2 regions of the Bacillus mojavensis genome follow, and region 1 is predicted to be linked to the other one. Evidence: riboswitches for the same ligand, from Rfam matches in the RefSeq annotation. Region 1 holds a riboswitch; the other holds the start of a gene.
What was found. Region 1 has a riboswitch for cyclic di-AMP ahead of kimA (potassium transporter KimA). Riboswitches for the same ligand answer to the same signal wherever they lie in the genome.

Region 1 (10,629 bases):
CCGATCATTACGTCAACAACGACCGGCTGATCGGAGTGTAGCGCCTCATGAAAGGCCGGCGCAAGCTCTTCCGCTCTGGTCACCTTGATGCCTTTTGCTCCGCAGCTCTCTGCAAATGCGGCATAGTCAACATTCTGAAGTTTTGTGACATAGTCAATGTTGCCTTTGACCTGTTGTTCATATTCAATCATGCCGAGATTTTCATTGTTTAAAATAACGACCGTAATCGGGAGCTTGTATTTGACCGCGGTCGGGAGATCCTGCATGACCATGGAAAATCCCCCGTCACCGCAGACTGCGATGGCCTGGCGCTCCGGTTCAGACAAGCTCGCCGCTATAGCTCCCGGCAGGCCGCAGCCCATTGTCGCAAGCCAGCTGGAAACGATGAAATCCTGGTTCGCGTTCATTTTGAAATGCCGCGCCATCCAGACGGTGACAGTGCCGACATCTACTGACAGCACCGCGTCGTCTGCTGCTGCTTCCTGAAGACGCGCGATGACCTGCTGGGGTTTAAGCGGTGTTGTCGCCTCAGTTTCATCTTTTTCGATTTCGTTCCACCAATGCTGCATATGTTCAGTGCAGGCATTTAGGAATCTTCTGTCTTCCTTCCGTTCAATATACTCCGTCAGTTCACGCAGACCGAGAGCCGAGTCACAGACAAGCCCCGCTGTTACCGGATATCGTTTGCCGATTTTCGCCGGGTCTGAGTCAAGTTGGATTGCCGGTGTGTCTTCCGGCAAGTAATCACGATACGGGAACGAGGTGCCGAGCATGATTAACAAATCGCATTCTTCCATTGCCTCATAGGCCGGTTTTGTCCCAATCTGCCCAAGGTTACCGAGAAAGTGCGGGTGCTTATCGGGAACAACGCCTTTTGCGGGGAGCGTGACGACGATCGGCGCCGCTGCTTTATCCGCAAATTCCAGCAGCTCCCGCTTTGCCTTTTTCATTCCCTGTCCCGCCAAAATGATCGGCTTTTTCGCATTGTTAATGTATTGCGCGCATGTCACAAGCTGTTCTTTTTTCGGTTCAAGATTCCCTTCAATATACAACGGTGATGTATAAACGGGTTCCCGTTTGATTTTCTCCGCAAACAAATCATCTGACACACTTAATACCGCAACGCCTTTTTTGCTGTAGGCAGTGCGGATCGCCTGATTCAACAGATCCGGCAGTGACTCCGCGCTATGTACCTCCCTGTTAAACACTGCCACGTCTTCAAACATTTGCTCAAGCTTAATTTCCTGAAAGTAGTCCCGCCCGACTTCGCCTGAGGAAACCTGACCTGCAATCGCAAGCACAGGGGCGCCGTCCGCTTTTGCATCGTATAAACCGTTCAATAAGTGCACCGCACCCGGCCCTGCAATTGACAGGCAGACACCGATCTTGCCGGTGAGTTTTGCCTCAGCCGCGGCTGCCAGCGCTGCCACCTCTTCATGGCGGGTTTGGATGAATTCCAATTGATTTCTTTCGTGTCTCAGTTCCTCAATAAATTCGTTAATGCTGTCTCCGGGGATGCCGTAAACATGATCAACTCCCCATTGTTCAAGCAGTTCTGTCATTGTTTGTCCTGCTGTTTTGTGTGCCATGCCGTATCCTCCTTTTTCCTTTTTCAATACCACAGGGGGAGCCGTTTAAAACCCGGAGGCAACTATCGCTTGCTGTATTTCCTTCTGAACAGGTCTAGAGCCGCCAAAAAGCTGTTGTCCTTGACGGTACTCTTGATGCCCGCGGCACCGTTTAGAAAATCTCTGATTTGCATTTTCCGGTTTGGCACCATCAAAAGCGGCAGACGCTCCGGCGAAAACCACTTCAGCCCGGCCGTTTCCATGCCGTTTTCTATCGCTTGTCCGCCTGTTATGTTCCCTGCAAACACATGCTGTTCGTCCTGAAACTTAGGTCTTTGATAGACACCCAATTTCCCGGAAAGCTCTATCAGATATCCCGTTTCTTCCATTACCTCACGGATCGCCGCTGCCTCCGGGGTTTCTCCTGATTCAACCCGTCCGCCCGGCAAATCCCATAAAGGAACGTCTTTCCGTTTGACCAGCAGAATTTGCCGCTTTGCGTTTGTCACTATAACAAATGCCCCTTCCGTATACACCGCCATTCCCCCTTTATTTAAAAAAGACCAAGGGATGTCCCTTGGTCTTAGCTGCTTACTTTTTAAAATGATACGGCAATGTGGCAACGATTATGTCCTTCTTCCAGAACAGCCGGACTCTCAGCAGGAAGGCTGACTGGTTGTGCAGAATGGTGTGCCAGCGTTTTTTTGTTATAAACTGCGGGAACAGCACCATGACAGAAAACTGTTTCTTCTTTGCTTTTGCTTCAACAGTTTCCAAGAACTTATCAAACGGATGGATCAGGCTTCTGTACGAAGAGTGAAGCGTGACAAGACGCACTCCATTATCCAGCTCTTCCCAGCGTTTTTCCACTTTCTTTTCCTGTTCTCTGTCAAACGATACGTGAACGGCAATGACCTGATCTGACAGTGACTTTGCGTATTGAATGGATTTTTGCACGACGGTCGTGACACCCGCTACAGGCACAATCACGACCGTACCTTTGATTTCTTCCGGCTGTTTGTTTACGATACGAAGCTGCTCACCGACAGCCGTATAGTGATTCTTAATCGCGAAAAACAAAAAAACGACGATCGGCATAAAGATCAAAACAGGCCATACGACATTAAACTTCGTGACAAACAGGATGGACAGAACCATAAACGATATCAATGCGCCGCAGGAGTTGATCAGCATTTTTCCAATCCAGCCTTTTGGTTTTTGTTTGATCCATTTGATGCACATTCCTGTTTGCGAAAGCGTAAATGGAATAAACACACCAACCGCGTATAGCGGAATTAAGTGCTCCGTCTGCCCTCCAAATAACAGAATCAGCACAATTGAGGCAACGCCTAAAAAGATAATTCCGTTCGAGAAGCCTAAGCGGTCGCCTCTTACTGTAAACATGCGCGGCATGTACTGGTCTCTCGCCAAGTTGAAGGCAAGCTGCGGGAAAGCTGAAAAGCCCGTATTCGCCGCAAGGACCAAAATTAACGATGTCACACCCTGAATGACATAGTAAAACACATTTCTTCCGAAGGTATCCGACGCAATTTGTGAAATGACCGTTTCATTCGGTTTCGGAGCCGTCCCGTAACCGTATGCAAGTACTGTGATACCGGCAAACAGAACCGCAAGCAAGATCCCCATCATAGCCAACGTTCTCGCCGCGTTTCGCGCAGGCGGGTTTTTGAAGGCTGGAATCGCGTTGGAGATCGCTTCAACTCCGGTAAGCGCGGAGCAGCCGGATGAAAAAGCCTTTAGCAACAAAAACAACGTAATGCCGGCTACCGGTGTGCCGATCGGTGTATGGTGGACAGGCTGATCTATTTGCCCTGTCATAAGCTTAAATAAACCGACGGCAATCAGGATGAAAAGAGCCGCCACAAACAGATAGACCGGGTAGGCAAGTATTGATGCTGATTCTGACAGCCCCCGCAGATTTAAAATCATAATCACTAAAACCAGCAAAACAGCAATGGGTATATGATAATCATGCAGTGCCGGGAACGCCGAGGTGATGGCGTCCGTTCCTGCGGAAATACTTACTGCTACAGTTAATATATAATCGACGAGCAATGAACCGCCTGCAATCAGCCCGGGCTTTTCGCCGAGGTTTTCTTTTGATACAACATACGCCCCGCCGCCCTGCGGATAAGCGTAAATAATTTGCCTGTATGAGAGAATCAGCGCGAGCAGCAAAATGAGTACGCCGACCGCTATCGGAATGGAATACCAAAATGCAGCAGCGCTTACCGCCGCCAATATGATAAGAATTTGTTCCGTTCCGTAAGCGACAGATGATAAAGCATCTGAGGAAAGCATGGCAAGTGCCTTTAATTTTGTCAGTTTTTGTTCTCCTGCTGCTTGTGATTTTAACGGTTTCCCAATCAAAAAACGTTTGATTGAATGATACATCGATGTCTTCCCCTTTTAATTTCATTTTTCATTAAAACAATAAAACATCCGCATCTGTTCTCACATTTTATAATAGTCCTTTCTGCTATGATGTCTCTGTATGCGATTTACATTCTGAAAATTGAACAGCAAAAAACACAGAGGCAAACGGATGCCCCTGTGCCTTAACATCGAACACAGGTTTCATTCATCTCCTCTCATGAACGCTTACGAGGTTAGCTGACGGATTCGGGCATATGAGAGTTTGCCCTACCTAAAAAGGATTCACCCCGAGCGGCAAAATGCCGCCAAAATGGGTCCCCCGCTCTGTTTTCAGATTAAGCGATTTGTTTTCTAAAAGAGATCATACTCCCGTTTACGTATGTTGTAAAGAGGCTTATCGGCCCTGAGAAAAAAATAAAATGACAGGTTCCACAAATGGAAAATTTGAACCAAATTAAAAAAACAGAGGCTGATATCAGCCTCTGTCTTATTCTCTATCTATCTTTCTTTTTCTTCGTCTAACGGTGACCCAAATGAAGCATGCCGCAATCACCATAATGAGAGCCAGCACGCCGATATACAGCAGTTTTTGGCCTTGATCTTGGGTTGTTTTTTCTGCTTCAGAACTGTTTGTTTCCGATTTGAGCTGCTGGTGGTTTGTAAACACCTGCTGGCTGTTTGTTTCATTGATGACGGTCGCCGTGTCATCATTGCTGTTCAAAAAGCTGATCATTTCTTTTGTGACGGCTGCACCATTTTCTTTCAGCGGCGCAAAAACAGCCATCGTATAATTTGCATCCCATAAAGACGCCTGGGTAAATGCCACTTGTTTCGTTGTCTCGTTCAGCATTTCAAAGCCCGACACGTCAAACGAGCCGTTTTTCGCTTGAGGCACGAGCAGATCAGAAGATTTCTCTTTCAAAAGAGAGAACTGGCTGACACCGCCGATGAAAATTAAGTTCCGGCCTTTCGCGTCATCCGCTTTGACTTCAGATGCTTTCTTTACTGTAAATGATTGCTGGGCTTCGCTTCCGAAGGAATCAGTAACGAGAGAAAGCTCTTTAAGCTTAGGTTGGCTCACACTGTCAGGAAGCACAATCAGTGTTGCCTGTTCCTGATTTCCGGCGTAAGGAAGCGGCCACTCCTGAAAATTCGCTGACGGAGCTGTGCCTTTGACGGTGTAAGACAATGTGCTGCTTTTATCAATAAAGACCCATTTCTCTTCGTCAGTTGTATTGCAAGGATTGTCTTCCTTTAAGCCCGTGGTGATAAACTGCATATCAATGTAGCGGTTTTTCTGCAGCAGCTTAGGGTCTACTTTCAGCGTGACATGATAGTATCCGTTTTTATCTTCTTTTCCTAATTCATTGAGGCGGACCGAATGCGGCTGCCCGTTGATTAGGACCTTCAGCTCTGCTGCTTGAGAAGATGAATCGCTTTCTGCGGCGGCTGCTTGAATCGTTTCCGATTTCTTTAGCTTAAGCGACAGCTTGGCTGATTGGTTTTGATCTATCACCGCCGAAGCCGGATAAAAATAATGCGCTGAAGATGTTTTGTCAGCTCCAATAGTCATATCTTCTGCCCCAAATTTCTCAAGGGTCAGCTTATTGCTTTCCTGCTTTTCAGACTTGTGAAGCTTGCCAATAGAAAGTGTTTCTCCGCTTAGCTGGCCGGTGTAAGTCTGATCAGTGATGACGCTGATTTTTTCTGAGAGCACATCATCAGATGCCGCTTGAGCAAACAGAACCGGCTGCTGCTTGCCTTGCGCTTTCAGCACGCGCTCCGCAAGCAGAAGTGTTTCTCCCTTTGCCTGTAAGCCGGCTTGTTTGATCAGCTTTTTCACCTTGCCGTTCCAATGCTTGTCCACACCGATGAAAATGGTCGGCTTGTCGATTTGCTTCACTTCAGATTCCTTCACAAACGAAATGCTGACACTGCTGTCCGCAGTTTTCAGGTATCCTTCTGTTTTGACAGCCGCTTCAATTTCTGCCGAAGTCGGGTTATCCGGAATGACAATAGCAGTCTCTTCCGCTGTATTACCCGATTGGGCAAATGGGTATGGGTAATGTTCAAGTGACGTTCCCTTCGCTTCGCTGCTGTCCGCCAGTGTCAGGCGGCTGTCCGGAAAAATTTTGATCCAGTTGCCGGACGTATCCTGTCTGACGCAGACGCCCTCTTTCATGACGCCGTAAAATTTCAGTGATATGCTGTGGTAGCCTTGGGCGGACTGGCTTTTGGTCAAGTTCAGCTTCAGTGTTTTCCGTTTTGAATCACCGTTTAGCTTTACCGTTTTGACCGGTTCATCGTCAATCACAGCCGTTAACGAAGAAGGAGAAATTAATAGATCCGATGCCTCGTATTCAATCACCAATTGCTGGCTGCCGGAAGAGGCGCCTGCGGGAATCTGATACGTCAGTTCCGCGCTGTCTTTTGATCCATACAGTGTCATGAGGTCGCTTGTCAGCACCTGCTGTTTGGCTTGTTCACGGCTGCTTTTGCCTAGAAGAGAGCCATCGACCTGCATCTCTTGGGCGAAGGCCGCTTGTCCGGTCATTGCCAGCAGCATAATGCTTGTCAGAAAAATAAGTAGTTGTTTCAAAAAGGTCACCCGCTTTTATGTTGATTGTATCGTTCTGTCTTGTACCATTTGACCTCCTGCTTGAATAAACGGTGCTTGATTTCTACGAATAAAGAATAGATCACGAGCACAATCCATGCCTGCGAGTACGTAAAGTACATCAGAAATACGATAAAGAAGTTTTGCCTGTTCATTTCTGTTTTTTCGATGCTTAACGTAATCATGACCTCGGTCATAAATAAGAAAAACGCCAAAATCCAAAGAATCATTGCCAAAAAACCGACCGACAAATGCAAATCATAAAACAGATTGACCACAAATATCGTGTTTGACATGATCACGCCAAAGAAAAACAGGAAATACGTAAAGAAAAAGTAAAACAAGTCAAAGATAATCCGTTTTCGTTTCAGTTTGAAAAACTGCGCCAAAAACTTCAGGACGACATATTGATTGCCGCGCGCCCATCTCGTCCGCTGGCGCCACCACACCTTCCACGTTTCCGGCTCCTGCTCCCAAGTAATAGCAGCCGGGAAAAAGCGGATGTGATAGCCGAGGTTATACACCCGGATGGTCAGCTCGGTATCTTCAGCCAGCGCTTTATCATCCCAGCCCCCGAGCTTTTCAATAATGCTTCTGCGGATTGCGAAATTGGTTCCGGGAATGGTAGCGATTTTGAACCACTTCCATCTGCCACCCTGCGCCATCCACTGAAAACAGATCGTTTCAATGTTGATAAACTTCGTCAGCAGCGTTTTTGCCGCATTGATGACACGGAATTTCCCCACCACTGCACCTGCCTTCTCGTCATTCATCAGACCGAGAACAAGATAATACACGGCCATTTTTTCAGGCGTGTTGTCGGCGTCATATACACAAATGACATCACCGTTCGATTCAGCAAAACCGGAGTTGAGCGCCGAGGATTTGCCTTTTCCGGCGTTAGGCGGTTTTGTGATTACCATTTTGATAAAATCGTATTTCTGGGAAAATTCATTGACGATATCACCCGTCCGGTCTGAAGAATTATCGTTTACCACAATAATCTCCAGCCGGTCCTTCGGATAATAAAGATTCACCATAGCCTTCAGCGTCTGCCGAATGACAACTTCTTCATTATGGGCCGGGATGAGCACACTGACCTTCGGCAATTCCTTCATGTTTTCTCTCCACTTCGGAATGTTCCGCTCGAAGGTCATGTAGTGGCGGAATCCGCCCTGCATGAGAAACATGTGATAGAGAAGCATGACCCATATTAAACTCAGCGAGATAAAGAACAGCATATTACCCAAGGCTTCTTCTCTCCTTAAACATTCGTTTTTTTAATGTGGCTCTCAAGTAAAACGTATAGCTGACAAACATGATGACAAACAAGAGCACAACTGCGGAGAGAATCCATAACGCCTTTTCCAACGGGGTTTGCCGATGGTGGTCGAAAAACTCGCCGACGGCACTTACGCCGTTTTTCACCTGAATCGTTCCGTCACCGCTTGTATGAATTTCCACTTTGTCTGTTTTGACGGTTTGTTTCGTTTTCTTCAAATCAAGCCATTCACTGTCCGGAATGCGTTCCATCTGGTCAACAAGCTCCGGCAAATATTTCATCCCAAGATACGGGTGATAAAACCCTCCGGCCACTCCGCCTTCAAAATCAATCATCTGTGATATGTTCTCCTGCATATCGCTGAGCGGGTTTTGTTTTGATGTATCGACAAAACCGATTGTTTCCGGATACAGCGTCATCCCATGCAGCATAGCTGGTTTGGTCAAAAACGGGGAAGCACCGGAGGTTTTCCATGTTGTATTGCTGAGCTGCACCTGCCCAAACATGCTTGAAAAATACTGTGAAGCTATTTGATAGCCGTACTCAGACATCGTATAGTGCGGGGCTTCAAATGCCAGCGGATAAAGCCCTGCCGAGGTTAAATCCTCAATGGCGTGCGTCAGCTTTTGCCTTGTATATGTTTCTTCCTTTTCCTGAAACGGCTTCAAATAGCTCTTATAGGCCTGTTCATTCGGAAAAGCCTGTTCCTTTTCCAAAATGGACGGGGGGTCATCGGCATTTTCCGAAGTGATTGGCTGGTCCGCCTTGGCATCCCAAAACTCGAAGCCCTCTCCTGTTTCACTGTGGCGATAGGCGTGTGTATAGCCATGAACAATGATACTGCCGCCCATGCTTTGCAGTTTTTTCAATACCTTGACCATCTTGGGTTTATCAGACAAATACACTTTATCGCCTGTTTCCGGATTCAGATACACAGGAATGACTGACAGGATAAAAGGCACATGTCTCTTGTACAGATATGTACCGGCTTGAAGCAGCAAGGTTTCATCAGACATCGGGCTGATATCCTCCAGCCGCAAATATAAAAGCGTGGTTCCAGCCTTCTCTCCAAATGCTTCTCGAAGCTCTTTCGCCACGATCAAATTGTCATTTAACAGATTGGGTAAGCCGATATACACATTTGATTTTTCCGTTTTCCATATAAACGGACGCGCTTTGCCGTCACCAGATGTAAAGGTATACAGCGCCTTTCCTTTCAGGCCTGATACGCTCAGCACGTGAAGCCCGCTCTCTAAGGATACATCGTTTCTTTCCGTGCTGCTGTGAATCTGATAGACATGTTCTTTGCGGGTTAAGGAAAGGCCGGAAAATTGGCTGATTTGTCCGGCATTATAGCCGATCGCGACGACAGGTTCTTTTACGCCGCTGATGAGGGACACCAGTTTTTTGCTGAGCTTTCTTTTCGTTTGCCCGTAATAAATAACATGTTCTTTGCCTTTCACATCAGATGCTGTAACATCCGAATCTTTTCTGACCGTGACATGAGATGTAAAATGGCCAGCCAATAAATCGAGCATTTTGACTTGAGGCGACTCTTTGCCGTCCAAGGTTGAGTAGATGATGAGTATACCGTCATCCTGCCCCTTTGCTTGGGCCGACACGGGAAAAGAAGCAATAGCTGTCAGCATCAGAACGGTCACACAGAGTAGCGTTATTCTTCTAAAGTTCATTCATCATCATCTCGTTTTCCAGTTCATCTAAAAATTGATCAGCTGTCCTTATATCTCTTCGATAAGGTAAATAACAGACATGGAACGTAAGCGACACATACTTTCCGTTTGTCAGCTGATACGTGTCCAGCTGTTTTTTCAGCTTTGCCAGAACGGCCGGCATATGTTCAGCCGGCGTGTGTGTCAGCACAATGCCGAAGCGCTCGTCAGAGGGGCGGAATTTTTTGTCCGTTTCCCGGACGCTTGACCTGATTTGCAGGCTGACGAATTGAAAGAGGCGGTCGGTCTCTTTCTCTCCGTACAAAGACTTAAATTCCTTGAAATAATGCATATGAAGCAGCAAAAAGACAAAGGAATTGCCGTAGCGCTCCGCCCGTTTGATTTCCTCTGACAATTCCAGTTTCATTCTTTGCTTGTTATCAAAACCCGTCACTCTGTCGACAGCCACGAAGCTTTTGATTTCAGATTGAAGACGTTTGACTGAACGGCGCAGCTCTGCTGCAATATCGTGGATTCTTCCTGACATAAAGGAAAACAGCAAAAGCGCAATTCCCCACACGATCAGCATGCGCAGCCCGTCTTCAGCCGAAAACATCACAGCCTGTCCAGTCTGAAAAAACATCATGAGCGTGCCAAGAACAAAGAGAACGATTAAAGTGACCGCCAGCGCGTAAATCGGACCGAACCAAATGCCGGCTCCGATCACGACAAATGTGATGCAAATGATCAGAAAGCCCTCCGACTGCTCGGCGGACACATAAAAAATAAACAGAGACAGGGCTGCGATAAGCCCTGAAAGATAAGCAAATAATTTTTGTGATTCATTGAATGATCGTTTCATTAAAAAGCTTCCTTTCGGCTAACAGCGGCAGCAGATTGTCGAACGAGTGCGTGTCGGAGCCGCTCATGTAACCCCCATAATACGGTTTCGCCGGATCAAGAATTTCAAAGTCATTCATTCTATCATAAATCGCTTTGATGACCGAGCTGTCTTCATGTTGTTTTGCCAAAAATAAAGCAGCTAACGCGTATACGGACGGCGACTCATATTGGACGGCAGGCTCCTTCGTATCT
Region 2 (10,629 bases), 1.5 Mb from region 1:
CTTATTCGAGTTTATTAGTTGGAATTTTGATAAAAACAGTGAATTGAAAGGTGCCGTCATGACCTAAGACGAAGACTGGAAGGATTTTCCGGTGAACTTTTAAAACGGCCTACTTTGAATCGCTTGAGGGAGCAAGCAGGGACTCATAAGTCACGATACCGTGCAAAAGGTGTTCAGGCTTTTGTTTTGTGCTTGAAATATGCGCCATTGACAAAACACAATCGATTTGGAATAATGTTTGAGTATATGCTCATTTTTTCACATATTATCATAAAATCATATCATTTCCCGTGATGGGGAGAGAACCAGAATAAAAGCTAATGGCATTCCAAAATCTATTAGCTTCTTTTGTATTCAAAAAAAGAAGTGTTCTTATGTATTCATACAGGAAGGAATGACAACATGAAGACAAAACACTATTGGGTGATTTCTTTGCTCGCTGTTTTAGCGGTCGGGCCGGGATTGATGTCTAACACGGCATTGTCGTCAGTTCAAGGCCTTGTTCAGAAGACGGTTGGAACAAGTGCCTTCACATCAGTAAATCCAATATTGATCGGCAATATGGCCTTCGCTTTATTAGTTCCGGCAGGGCCGCTGCTAAGGAAAAAATTCGGCGCCCGTCCGATCTATCTGGCTTCATTACCCGTTTTTATACTTGGCTCACTGCTCTTCGCATTTTCAAGCGATATTGCATGGATGGCGGCAGGACGCTTTTTACAGGGAGCGGCTACAGGTGTCATGCTGATGATTATGATTCCGATGCTTGTTCTGTCATTTCCGATTGAACGCCGGAATTACGCATTACTGGTGCTTATCGGCGGGTTCTATGGCTCTGTTATTATCGGTTCGATTTTAGGAACGATCGCGTTGAGCTACGGCCACTGGAGATGGCTGTTTTTTACCTTTGGCACACTGTCTTTGATCGGCATCGCAGTGAGTTATTTCTTTCTCTATGATGAGCATCATGGGGTAGTAGAAAAGGAACAGTCATCACTCGACAGAGCAGGAATCATTTTATCTGTATGTGTGGCCGCAGCCTCAGCGTTTACATTTATTATTCTGCAAAAATGGGGCTTGTCATCAGGTTATGTACGGGCTGGTTTTGGGGTTGCTTTATGTTTGCTCATCATACTGTTATTTGTAGAATATAAGGTAAAAAACCCTTTCATCTCTATTAAACAGATGCTGCTGCCTAAACCTGTGCTCGGTTTATTTATCATAGCGGCAGGAACGATTACGGTAGCTGTCAGCCTGGCAGCTTTTCAAGGCTTGCTTCGTCAAATGTATGATATTTCCCGAGATCATCTCATTCTTTTAAACATGACTCTATTGATCGGAGTGGCCATCGCGGCTATTGCGAGTGCTCTGTTATATGATAAAGTCGGACCAGGGATACTGGGGATTATAGGTTCTCTCATTCTCGTTTTTGTGAATGTTCAATGGCTTCATATGCAGTATCAATCATCTCTCTATGTGTTTGCGGCGCTGTTCATTATGCTGGCAGCAGGAACCGGTCTGACGGTCGCAGCAGGACTAATGGGAGCCGCTATGGGCGGCCCGCTTCCTGATTTGGTCAAAAGAATGACAGCTGTTCAGTTTTTAAGATTGTTTATCTATATGGGTGTGCCTATCCTGATCGGCTATTTCACGAAAAAGGATGCTGCCAGACAAAATGGATCAATGCAGGATGCGATGATGACTGCCTATCATGATCTCTTTTTGATTTCTTTTATCCTGAGCGTGCTGCTCGTTTGTTTATCGTTTTGTATGAACGCCACAGGTATGGGACACAAGCTGGCTCATAAGCCTCATGATAAAGGAAAACCAGCTCCGGAAAAACCAGCTGTTTCCGCACATGGATTGACAAAGGCTGCCGTAAAATCTCATAAAGTCATACATGATCAAGAATATCGTGATGCGCTCAGACATTTTAAACAGCACGGTCTTTCAAAAATAGATACTTGATCACTGCCTTTCCCTTGATGGGAAAGGCTTTTTGTGTACTCTCTCTCAAACTTTATCCCTAAAGAATTGAAAAATATTAGAAGTACAAGTAAAATTCTTAAAGGTAGATACTTTACACTCGTAATCTTTTAAATCGAAGGAAGGTTTTCATGGCCCGTAAAAAACTGAAAAAACGTAGACTCTTGATCTCTCTATTTTTCGTTGTATCGATTCCGCTAGCCTTGTTTGTTTTAGCGACAACTCTTTCAAAGCCAATTGAAACAGCCAAAGAACCGGAAGAAATTGATGAACAGCAAGTATTTATTGACAGCCTTTCCGGACATGCTCAAATTTTATATGAAAAATATCATGTTCTTCCCAGCATAACGATTGCTCAGGCCATACTCGAATCTGACTGGGGAAACAGCGAGCTTGCCTCTAAAGCCAACAACCTGTTTGGTGTAAAAGGAAATTATAAAGGACATCACGTCACCATGGAAACAGATGAATTTGAAAAAGGGGAAAGAAAAACGATCCGCGCGAAATTCCGCAAATACAGCACGTTTTTTGAATCAATGGATGATCACGCCAAATTATTTGTCCAAGGCACATCGTGGAATAAAAAGAAGTATAAGCCGGTGCTTGAAGCTGAGGATTATAAAGAAGCGGCAGGCGCTCTTCAAACATCAGGTTATGCCACAGACCCGGACTATGCTGGCAAAATCAGTGCCATTGTGGAAAAGTATGATTTAGATAAATACGATGAGGTGAATCCATCTCTGAAAGCTGTGGATTTAAAAGGGGCCATCAAAGACAGCGCCGTTCAAGATGTATGGTCTAAGCCTTCTACTGATGAACAATCCATTAAGCTGACCTCTGCGCAATCTTACGTTGGTAAAGATATAAAAGTTGTATCTAAAAAACAGAAAGGCCAGTCCGTATGGTACCAATTCCAAGTCAATAATAAACTGGTCGGCTGGATTGATGACTCAGCTGTTGAAATAAAGGAAGCAACCTGAGCCGTTTTTCCTGGTATTTTTATTTTTTTGTTCCATTCAGGGGAATTTGAGGTATAATATTCCACGGAAGTTATCACTTAATAACTATGCTTCAGGAGGGAACAAAGGTGCAGAAATATAGACGGAGAAACACGGTTGCCTTTACTGTATTAGCTTATTTCACTTTTTTTGCGGGAGTATTTTTGTTTTGTATTGGACTCTATAACGCTGATAATCTCGAACTCAATGAAAAAGGCTACTACATTGCAGTGATGATCCTTGTTGCGGTCGGCGCGATCCTTACACAAAAAGTGACGCGTGATAACGCGGAAGATAATGATATCATCGCGGAGCAGGAAAAAAGACAAAATCAATCTCATATTGAATCATAAAAAATCCGGCATGTAATATGCCGGATTTTTTTAACATCACCCAGTAAACACCTCGCCGTCAGGGTAACGAATATTTGATTTTTCTGTTTTCGCAAATGAAAAAACAAACGTCAACGGACCGATTCTTCCGATGAACATAATCGCAATAATGATGCATTTCCCCGCTGTTGTCAGTTCGGGAGTCAGCCCCATTGTCAGTCCGACCGTTCCGAAGGCGGAAAAGGTTTCAAAAACAATCTGGATAAACGGCGCTTGTTCTGTAATGGTCAGGACAAAAATGCCTATAAAGACGATGAACAAGCTGATAACACTGACTGCTAAGGCCTTAACGATGATCGGATATTTTATGGTACGGCGGAAAATAACTGTTTCTTTCTGCCCTCTTAAATAAGCGATGACAGACATTAAAATCACAATGAAAGTAGTCAGCTTAATACCGCTCGCCGTTGAGGCGCTTCCTGCTCCAATAAACATCAACAACAGGACAAATACAATGGTGCCTTCTCTCATGCTGCCAAAGTCCACAGAGTTGAAGCCCGCGGTTCTCGGCGTCACTGCCTGAAAATACGAAGCCCACAGTTTATCTGGTAAATGCAAGGAACCAAGCGTGCCGGGGTTGCTGTACTCTAAAATAAAGATGATCAGCGTAGCAGCAATATTTAAAATGAACGTTCCCGCAAGCATCAGTTTCGTATGTAATGAAAAGGCTTTGAAACGCCGATTTTTCAGGATGTCAAAAAGCACCGTAAACCCGATTCCCCCTGTGATAAATAAGAAAGTAATGACAAGGTTGACTGTAGGATCACCAACGTAGCTCATTAAATTATCCGGCCACAAAGAAAAACCGGCATTGTTAAAAGCGGATATCGCGTGAAACAGACTGGCAAACAATCCCGACGCCCAGCCATACTGGGGCACAAGCCGGATGGATAAGATCAGTGCGGCGATCAATTCGATACTGATTGAAAACAGAAACAGGACTTTGACAAGGCCTATCACGCCGCCGATTGTCGGCTGGTTTAAGGCCTCCCGGACCAGCATTCGTTCTTTCAATCCGATTTTTTTTCCTAAAATCATGACGATCAGAACAGCAAATGTCATAAAGCCAAGCCCGCCGACTTGAATCAGACCCATGATGACAGTTTGCCCGAACACCGTAAATTCTGTCCCCGTGTCAACAACTGCAAGCCCGGTAACAGTTGTGGCAGAAGCCGCTGTAAAAAGAGCATCTATCCATGACAACGGCTTCGCAGTAGAAATCGGGAGCTTTAACAAAAGAGAGCCGATAATAATAGTAAGAAAAAAACCAATCGCAAGCACTTGCGGGGGAGAAAAACGAACCCACTTGATTACAGTTTCCTTATGAAGTCTCACCTTTGTCTACATCCCTTCGTTTTCGAAGCGTTTAATATCCTTTTTATGACCCATCATCACCAGGCAGTCTTGTTCGTAAATCATCTCTTCCGGTGCAGGAGAAAGGCGAACATCTCCATTATGTTTAATTGCCAGGATGGTACATCCGTATTTCGCTCTAACATTCAGATCATGAATGGATTTGGAATTCAGTTTTCGTGTTGCCAGCAGCTCAACAATACTGTAATCATCGGATAAGTCGATATAATTCAAGACATTTTCATCAGAGAGACTTTGTGCGATTTTAACGCCCATATCCTTTTCCGGATGAATAATGCGGTCGGCGCCGATTTTTTCCAGCACCTTATGGTGATAATAATTTTGAGCCTTCACCCAAATATTTGGAATGTGAAGCTCTTTCAATAGCAAAGTGGTCAGTGTGCTCGCTTGAATATTCGCCCCAATAGCAACAACGACATATTCGAAATTACGAATTCCCAGTGAAAGCAATTCGTTTTCTTCAGTGGCATTGGCAATGACCGCATGGGTTGCGTAGGAAGCGAAGGCATTGACCTTTTCTTCATTAATATCAATGGCAAGGACCTCATGGCCCATTCTGTGAAGCTCTTTGCAAATGCTTCCCCCGAACCGTCCAAGCCCGATTACGGCAAATTGCTTGTTTTTTATTCTTCCCAATGTTCAAGACTCCCTTAATAAAATTAGCGTTTTGAAGTAAAAAAGACCATTACAAAGAATGGTCACAATAGACCTCCTCTCTGTATACGCCTACGAGGTTAGCTGTCGGATTAGGGATTCAGAGTACCCCTTCTTACTAAGTAAGATTCACCCCAAGGCCGTTTTGTGAAACAGCCAATCATTGGTTTCCCCGTTCGTTTTTGATTAAGCGGTAAAAGAGACTTTATGAAATTGAACACTCAAGAATTTACTCCTGTTTCTAGTGTTTGTCAATTTAAATTTAAAACAAGTGAAAAGATAGCTGGAAATAGAGGGAAAAGCGGGAGAAAGAAGTCAATAAACGTAAAAAAGACCGGCACAAAGCCGGCCCTCTGGGATTACTTACAGCCGCATGGCTGAGTCGGAGGTGTGCTGCGCTTAGCCACATCGATGCTGGCTTCCGCGTAAAATTTATTTCCGATGCTCAGTGATTTGTTTTCTGCACGGAAAGTATATGTACCAGCGGCAGGAAGTGTTTTGTTATTCAGTTTTAACTTAAATTCACCAGCGCCTAATAAATCAAGAGCCAGAGGTACTCTTACTGTTTTACCGTTATTGAGGATTTGTGTTTCGCGCAATGCATTTCCGTTCATCGTATCTTTTGTATTTGCTGTAAATCCGCTTGGCAATGTAAATTCCATTACGCCAAGGCTGAGAAGCGTGTTTGGACGGTATGTCAATTCGATATCAGAGAAAGACCATTCTGTTTTGCTCGTTCCTGTAATTGTTGCAAACAATGAAGCTGATGATTGAGTTCTCATCGTAGACTCAGTATGAGCAGAAGATGACTTAGATTCAGCTGCAAATGAAGCTGAAGGTGCAGAAACGAGTAAACCGAGACTTAATACACTGATAGCTAAAGAAGATAATAACTTGCGTTTCATAACAAAAATTCCCCCTAATAAGTGATAAAGATTAAAGGCCTGCCTCTGCTTTTCCACCTCCTCTTAAAGGCCAAATACAAATTTTACCTACATAAAATTACCATCAAATAAAATGGAAGTAAATGGGGTGTTTTTCCTGTATTTTTAAAATTTGTAGTAATTAAAGTGAAAAAACAAAAAAACGTCCGGTTTTCCAGACGTTTCTTAATTATTTTGTTTCAATTGGTATAAATTTAAAAATCTCTCCGCTCTGCACTGATTCAGCAAGACGTTTCAGCCAATCGTAGTAGGCTTTAGAACTTTCCAGCTGCTCGTATAAACGCTGCGCTTCATTCTTCATTTCCTCACTGAGCGTTTCCTTTTGCAATACCTCTTGTAAATCAGCCTGAGCCTCCTCAATTGCTGATACATTCACCTGAACTTCCCGTTCCCATTTTGGCGGAAAGAAATTTGTGAAAAATTTAAAGAAATCTTTTTCGGCTACAAATGTGTGCTTGCGGATGCCTCGGTGAAATGTCTTTTTCACGACATTTAAATCCTGCAGCTTTTTGACACCTGTACTCATACTGGGCTTGCTCATTTGCAGCTCCTCCCGCATTTCGTCAAGCGTCATCTCGTCCCGCATGTACATCGTTCCATATAATATCCCGACACTTCGGGTAATTCCGTAAAGATCCATTGTTTCAGCAATGGAGTCAATAACAAGATCCCGTGCCTGTTCTATAGCTGCAAATTCTGGATTTTCATCCATACTGACCCTCTTTTCCTTTAGAAAATTAAATTCGTTAAGTCATTTCTTTATGTTCTTTATCTTAACGAAACCTAGAGAAAAGTCAAAACGAAAAATCACAATTAGGGCTTTGACAGTTTAAAAACCATATGTTAGATTAAGGTTGTTAAAAACATTAAATTTTTATTTAACAAACTTTATTTTCGTCAAGGAGGACTTAGATGAGTCAAACATTATACATTGACGGTGAATGGATCAGTGCCGAAAAAGGGCAGGTCCGCAGTATTATTAATCCATTTAATCAAGAAGAAATTGCAACAGTTAGCGAGGGCGGACGTGAGGATGCCGTTAAAGCAATTGCTGCCGCACGAAAAGCTTTTGACACAGGAGAATGGCCTTCTCTTTCAGGGCTTGAACGCGGAAAAATAGTTCTGAAAATTGCGGAATTAATCAGACGCGATCTAGACGAGCTGGCCGAGCTCGAATCCCTTGATACGGGAAAAACACTTGAGGAAAGCAAAGCCGATATGGACGATATCGCCAATGTTTTTCAGTATTATGCTGGTCTGGCAGATAAAGATGGAGGAGAGATCATCTCATCTCCAATCCCTGATTCAGAAAGCAAAATCATCAGGGAGCCAATTGGCGTATGCGGACAAATCACGCCGTGGAATTATCCGCTTCTGCAAGCAAGCTGGAAAATCGCCCCGGCTTTAGCGGCAGGCAATACAATTGTCATGAAGCCGAGTGAGATCACACCGCTGACGACAATGAAAGTCTTTAAGCTGATGGAGGAAGCCGGAGTTCCAAAAGGTGTCGCAAACCTTGTGTTGGGACCGGGCGCCACAGTGGGTGATGAGCTTGCTGTAAACAAAGACGTTGACTTAATTTCGTTTACAGGCGGAATTGAAACAGGCAAAAAAATCATGCGGGCGGCAAGCGGCAACGTCAAAAAAATCGCGCTTGAGCTTGGAGGGAAAAATCCAAATATCGTTTTCAAAGACGCAGACCTGGAAGTCGCGGTTGATCAGGCGCTAAACGCTGTATTTTTCCACGCCGGCCAAGTATGCTCCGCCGGGTCCCGATTGCTTGTAGAAGAAGACATTCATGATCAATTTTTAGCAGAGCTTGTCAAACGGGCGAAACGCATTAAACTCGGAAACGGTTTTCACGAAGAGACAGAAAGCGGTCCGCTCATTTCCGCGGAGCACAGAGCAAAGGTTGAAAAATATGTAGAGATCGGACTGCAAGAAGGTGCAAAATTGGAGACTGGCGGCAAACGTCCGGAAGATCCAGCACTTCAAAATGGTTTTTTCTATGAACCTACCATTTTCTCAAACTGTACATCTGACATGAGAATTGTTCAGGAAGAAGTATTCGGGCCAGTATTAACAGTCGAGACATTCAGTTCTGAAGAAGAAGTAATCTCACTGGCGAATGATACGATTTACGGATTGGCCGGAGCTGTATGGTCGAAAGATATTGAAAAGTGCGAACGTGTAGCAGCCCGTTTGAGAATGGGGACGGTCTGGATTAACGATTTCCATCCGTACTTTGCACAGGCGCCATGGGGCGGCTATAAGCAATCCGGATTCGGACGGGAACTTGGAAAAATAGGGCTTGAAGAGTATACAGAAGTCAAACATGTATATCGCAACACAAAACCGGCAGCGGTTAATTGGTTCAATTCATAAAAGGGGGAGATTGATTATGACATTAAATATGAAAGTAGAAAGCATGCATAAATTTCACACATTTGAAATTCCGACTGTGATTAAGCACGGAATTGGCGCCATCAATCACGCAGGAAAAGAAGTAGCTGGACTGGGGGTTTCAAAAGCATTGCTTGTTACAGACCCGGGAATTTATAAAGCGGGCGTTGTAGATCCTGTGATCGAGTCATTAAAAGAGGCAGGCATTGAAGTGGTGCTCTTTAATAAAGTTGAGCCAAACCCTCCTGTACGGCTTGTAAATGAAGGTTCCGAGCTGTACAAAAAAGAGAACTGCAACGGCTTGGTGGCAGTCGGAGGCGGAAGCTCCATGGACACAGCGAAGGCCATTGGAGTAGAAGCGACTCACGAGGGAAGCGTACTTGATTATGAAGCAGCTGAAGGAAAGAAACCGCTGGAAAACCGCATTCCTCCGCTTACGACAATTCCGACAACCGCTGGAACAGGCTCAGAGGTAACGCAATGGGCGGTTATTACAGATGAAGAAAGAGAATTCAAATTTAACACAGGCGGTCCGCTGATTGCCGCGCATTTGACTGTGATTGACCCAGAGCTTCACGTCTCAATGCCGCCGCACGTAACAGCGATGACGGGGATTGATGCTCTCGCTCACGCCATTGAGTGCTACACAATGAAATTTGCGCAGCCGATTACAGACGCAGTGGCTTTGATGGCGATTGAATATGCCGCTCACTACATTAAGAGAGCATTTGCTGACGGAGAAGATCTCGAAGCTAGATACGGAATGGCACAGGCTGCTATGCTTGCCGGTCTTTCTTACGGCAGTGAATCAGCGGGTGCTGCCCACGCCATGAGCCAAACACTCGGCGGTATTATCCCGGTCGCTCACGGACAATGTGTGGCGGCAATGATGGGCCCTGTTATGGAATACAACTGGAAGGGCTATCCGGAGAAATTTGCCCGCATCGCAAAAGCGTTCGGTATTGATACAAGCCAGATGACAACAGAAGAAGCTGCAAAAGCATCTGTCAACTGGATGTACGATCTTGTGAAAGAGTTAGAAGTACCGACTTTAGAAGAACAAGGGGTATCACCTGACATGATCGAGCGCTTGTCAAAAGAAGCAATGAAAGATCCGCAAACCTTCGGAAATCCTAGAGATTTAAATGAGAAAGCATATAACTGGATCTACAAACGCTGCTTTAATCTTACGCCAAAAACTGTATAATGCGATAATCCCGCTCCTTTACAGAGCGGGATTTTTTTGGATAATTGAACATAAGTGACAATCCTAAAGACAAAGGACGGTGCAAGCTTATGTGGAAACGCATGACTGCAAAAACGGAAGGCTTATATGTTGCAGATACAGAAAGCTTTGTAACAAAACAAATGGACAAGCTCGATTTTGATTATGGCGGCATTCCCGGCGACTTGCATTTCGGCCTGACAAAAAAAGCTGGGGCCCGAGAGCCGATGTTTTCAAGAGGAACAGAGATTTTTAATCGCAGGCAAATCTCAATTGTTTCAACAGAAGAATGTGACGAAATTGCTTTGAAAATGGGTGTCCCGAGTATTTTTCCAGAATGGCTCGGTGCAAATGTTGCAATCAGCGGTATACCTGATTTCACAACATTAAAAGAAGGAAGCCGGCTTATATTTCCGAGCGGCGCCGCTTTACTGTGTGAGGGAGAAAATGATCCGTGTATCCAGCCGGGTGAAGTCATCCAGTCTTATTATCCGGACAAGCCAAAGCTTGCACCGGCTTTTGTCCGCCATGCGTTGGGGATAAGAGGTATTGTATGTATTGTCGAGAGACCCGGTGCCGTGTATGCAGGTGACGAAATAATCGTTCATTCCTATCAGCGGAACATTAAACAAAAAGCAGAAAGAGTCTGATTAAAT

Region 2: another riboswitch for cyclic di-AMP. It lies ahead of ktrA (potassium uptake protein KtrA); the one in region 1 lies ahead of kimA (potassium transporter KimA).

The regions. Positions count from the first base shown of each region.
Region 1 covers NZ_CP051464.1:478,008-488,636, reverse strand. The annotation lists gene HC660_RS02450 (pyruvate oxidase) at 1-1,589, opposite strand, end outside; gene HC660_RS02445 (NUDIX hydrolase) at 1,652-2,104, opposite strand; gene kimA (potassium transporter KimA) at 2,160-3,983, opposite strand; cyclic di-AMP (ydaO/yuaA leader) riboswitch at 4,173-4,317, opposite strand; gene HC660_RS02435 (cellulose biosynthesis cyclic di-GMP-binding regulatory protein BcsB) at 4,453-6,564, opposite strand; gene HC660_RS02430 (glycosyltransferase family 2 protein) at 6,570-7,832, opposite strand; gene HC660_RS02425 (DUF2334 domain-containing protein) at 7,825-9,555, opposite strand; gene HC660_RS02420 (diguanylate cyclase domain-containing protein) at 9,545-10,396, opposite strand; gene HC660_RS02415 (lipoprotein YdaJ) at 10,377-10,629, opposite strand, start outside.
Region 2 covers NZ_CP051464.1:2,969,043-2,979,671, reverse strand. The annotation lists gene HC660_RS15660 (MFS transporter) at 403-1,965, shown strand; gene HC660_RS15655 (exo-glucosaminidase LytG) at 2,115-2,963, shown strand; gene HC660_RS15650 (YiaA/YiaB family inner membrane protein) at 3,071-3,334, shown strand; gene ktrB (Ktr system potassium transporter KtrB) at 3,371-4,708, opposite strand; gene ktrA (potassium uptake protein KtrA) at 4,715-5,383, opposite strand; cyclic di-AMP (ydaO/yuaA leader) riboswitch at 5,455-5,604, opposite strand; gene bslA (biofilm surface layer hydrophobin BslA) at 5,761-6,306, opposite strand; gene cudC (transcriptional regulator GbsR) at 6,515-7,057, opposite strand; gene betB (betaine-aldehyde dehydrogenase) at 7,258-8,730, shown strand; gene gbsB (choline dehydrogenase) at 8,747-9,955, shown strand; gene HC660_RS15615 (MOSC domain-containing protein) at 10,045-10,623, shown strand; gene HC660_RS15610 (DinB family protein) at 10,629-10,629, opposite strand, start outside.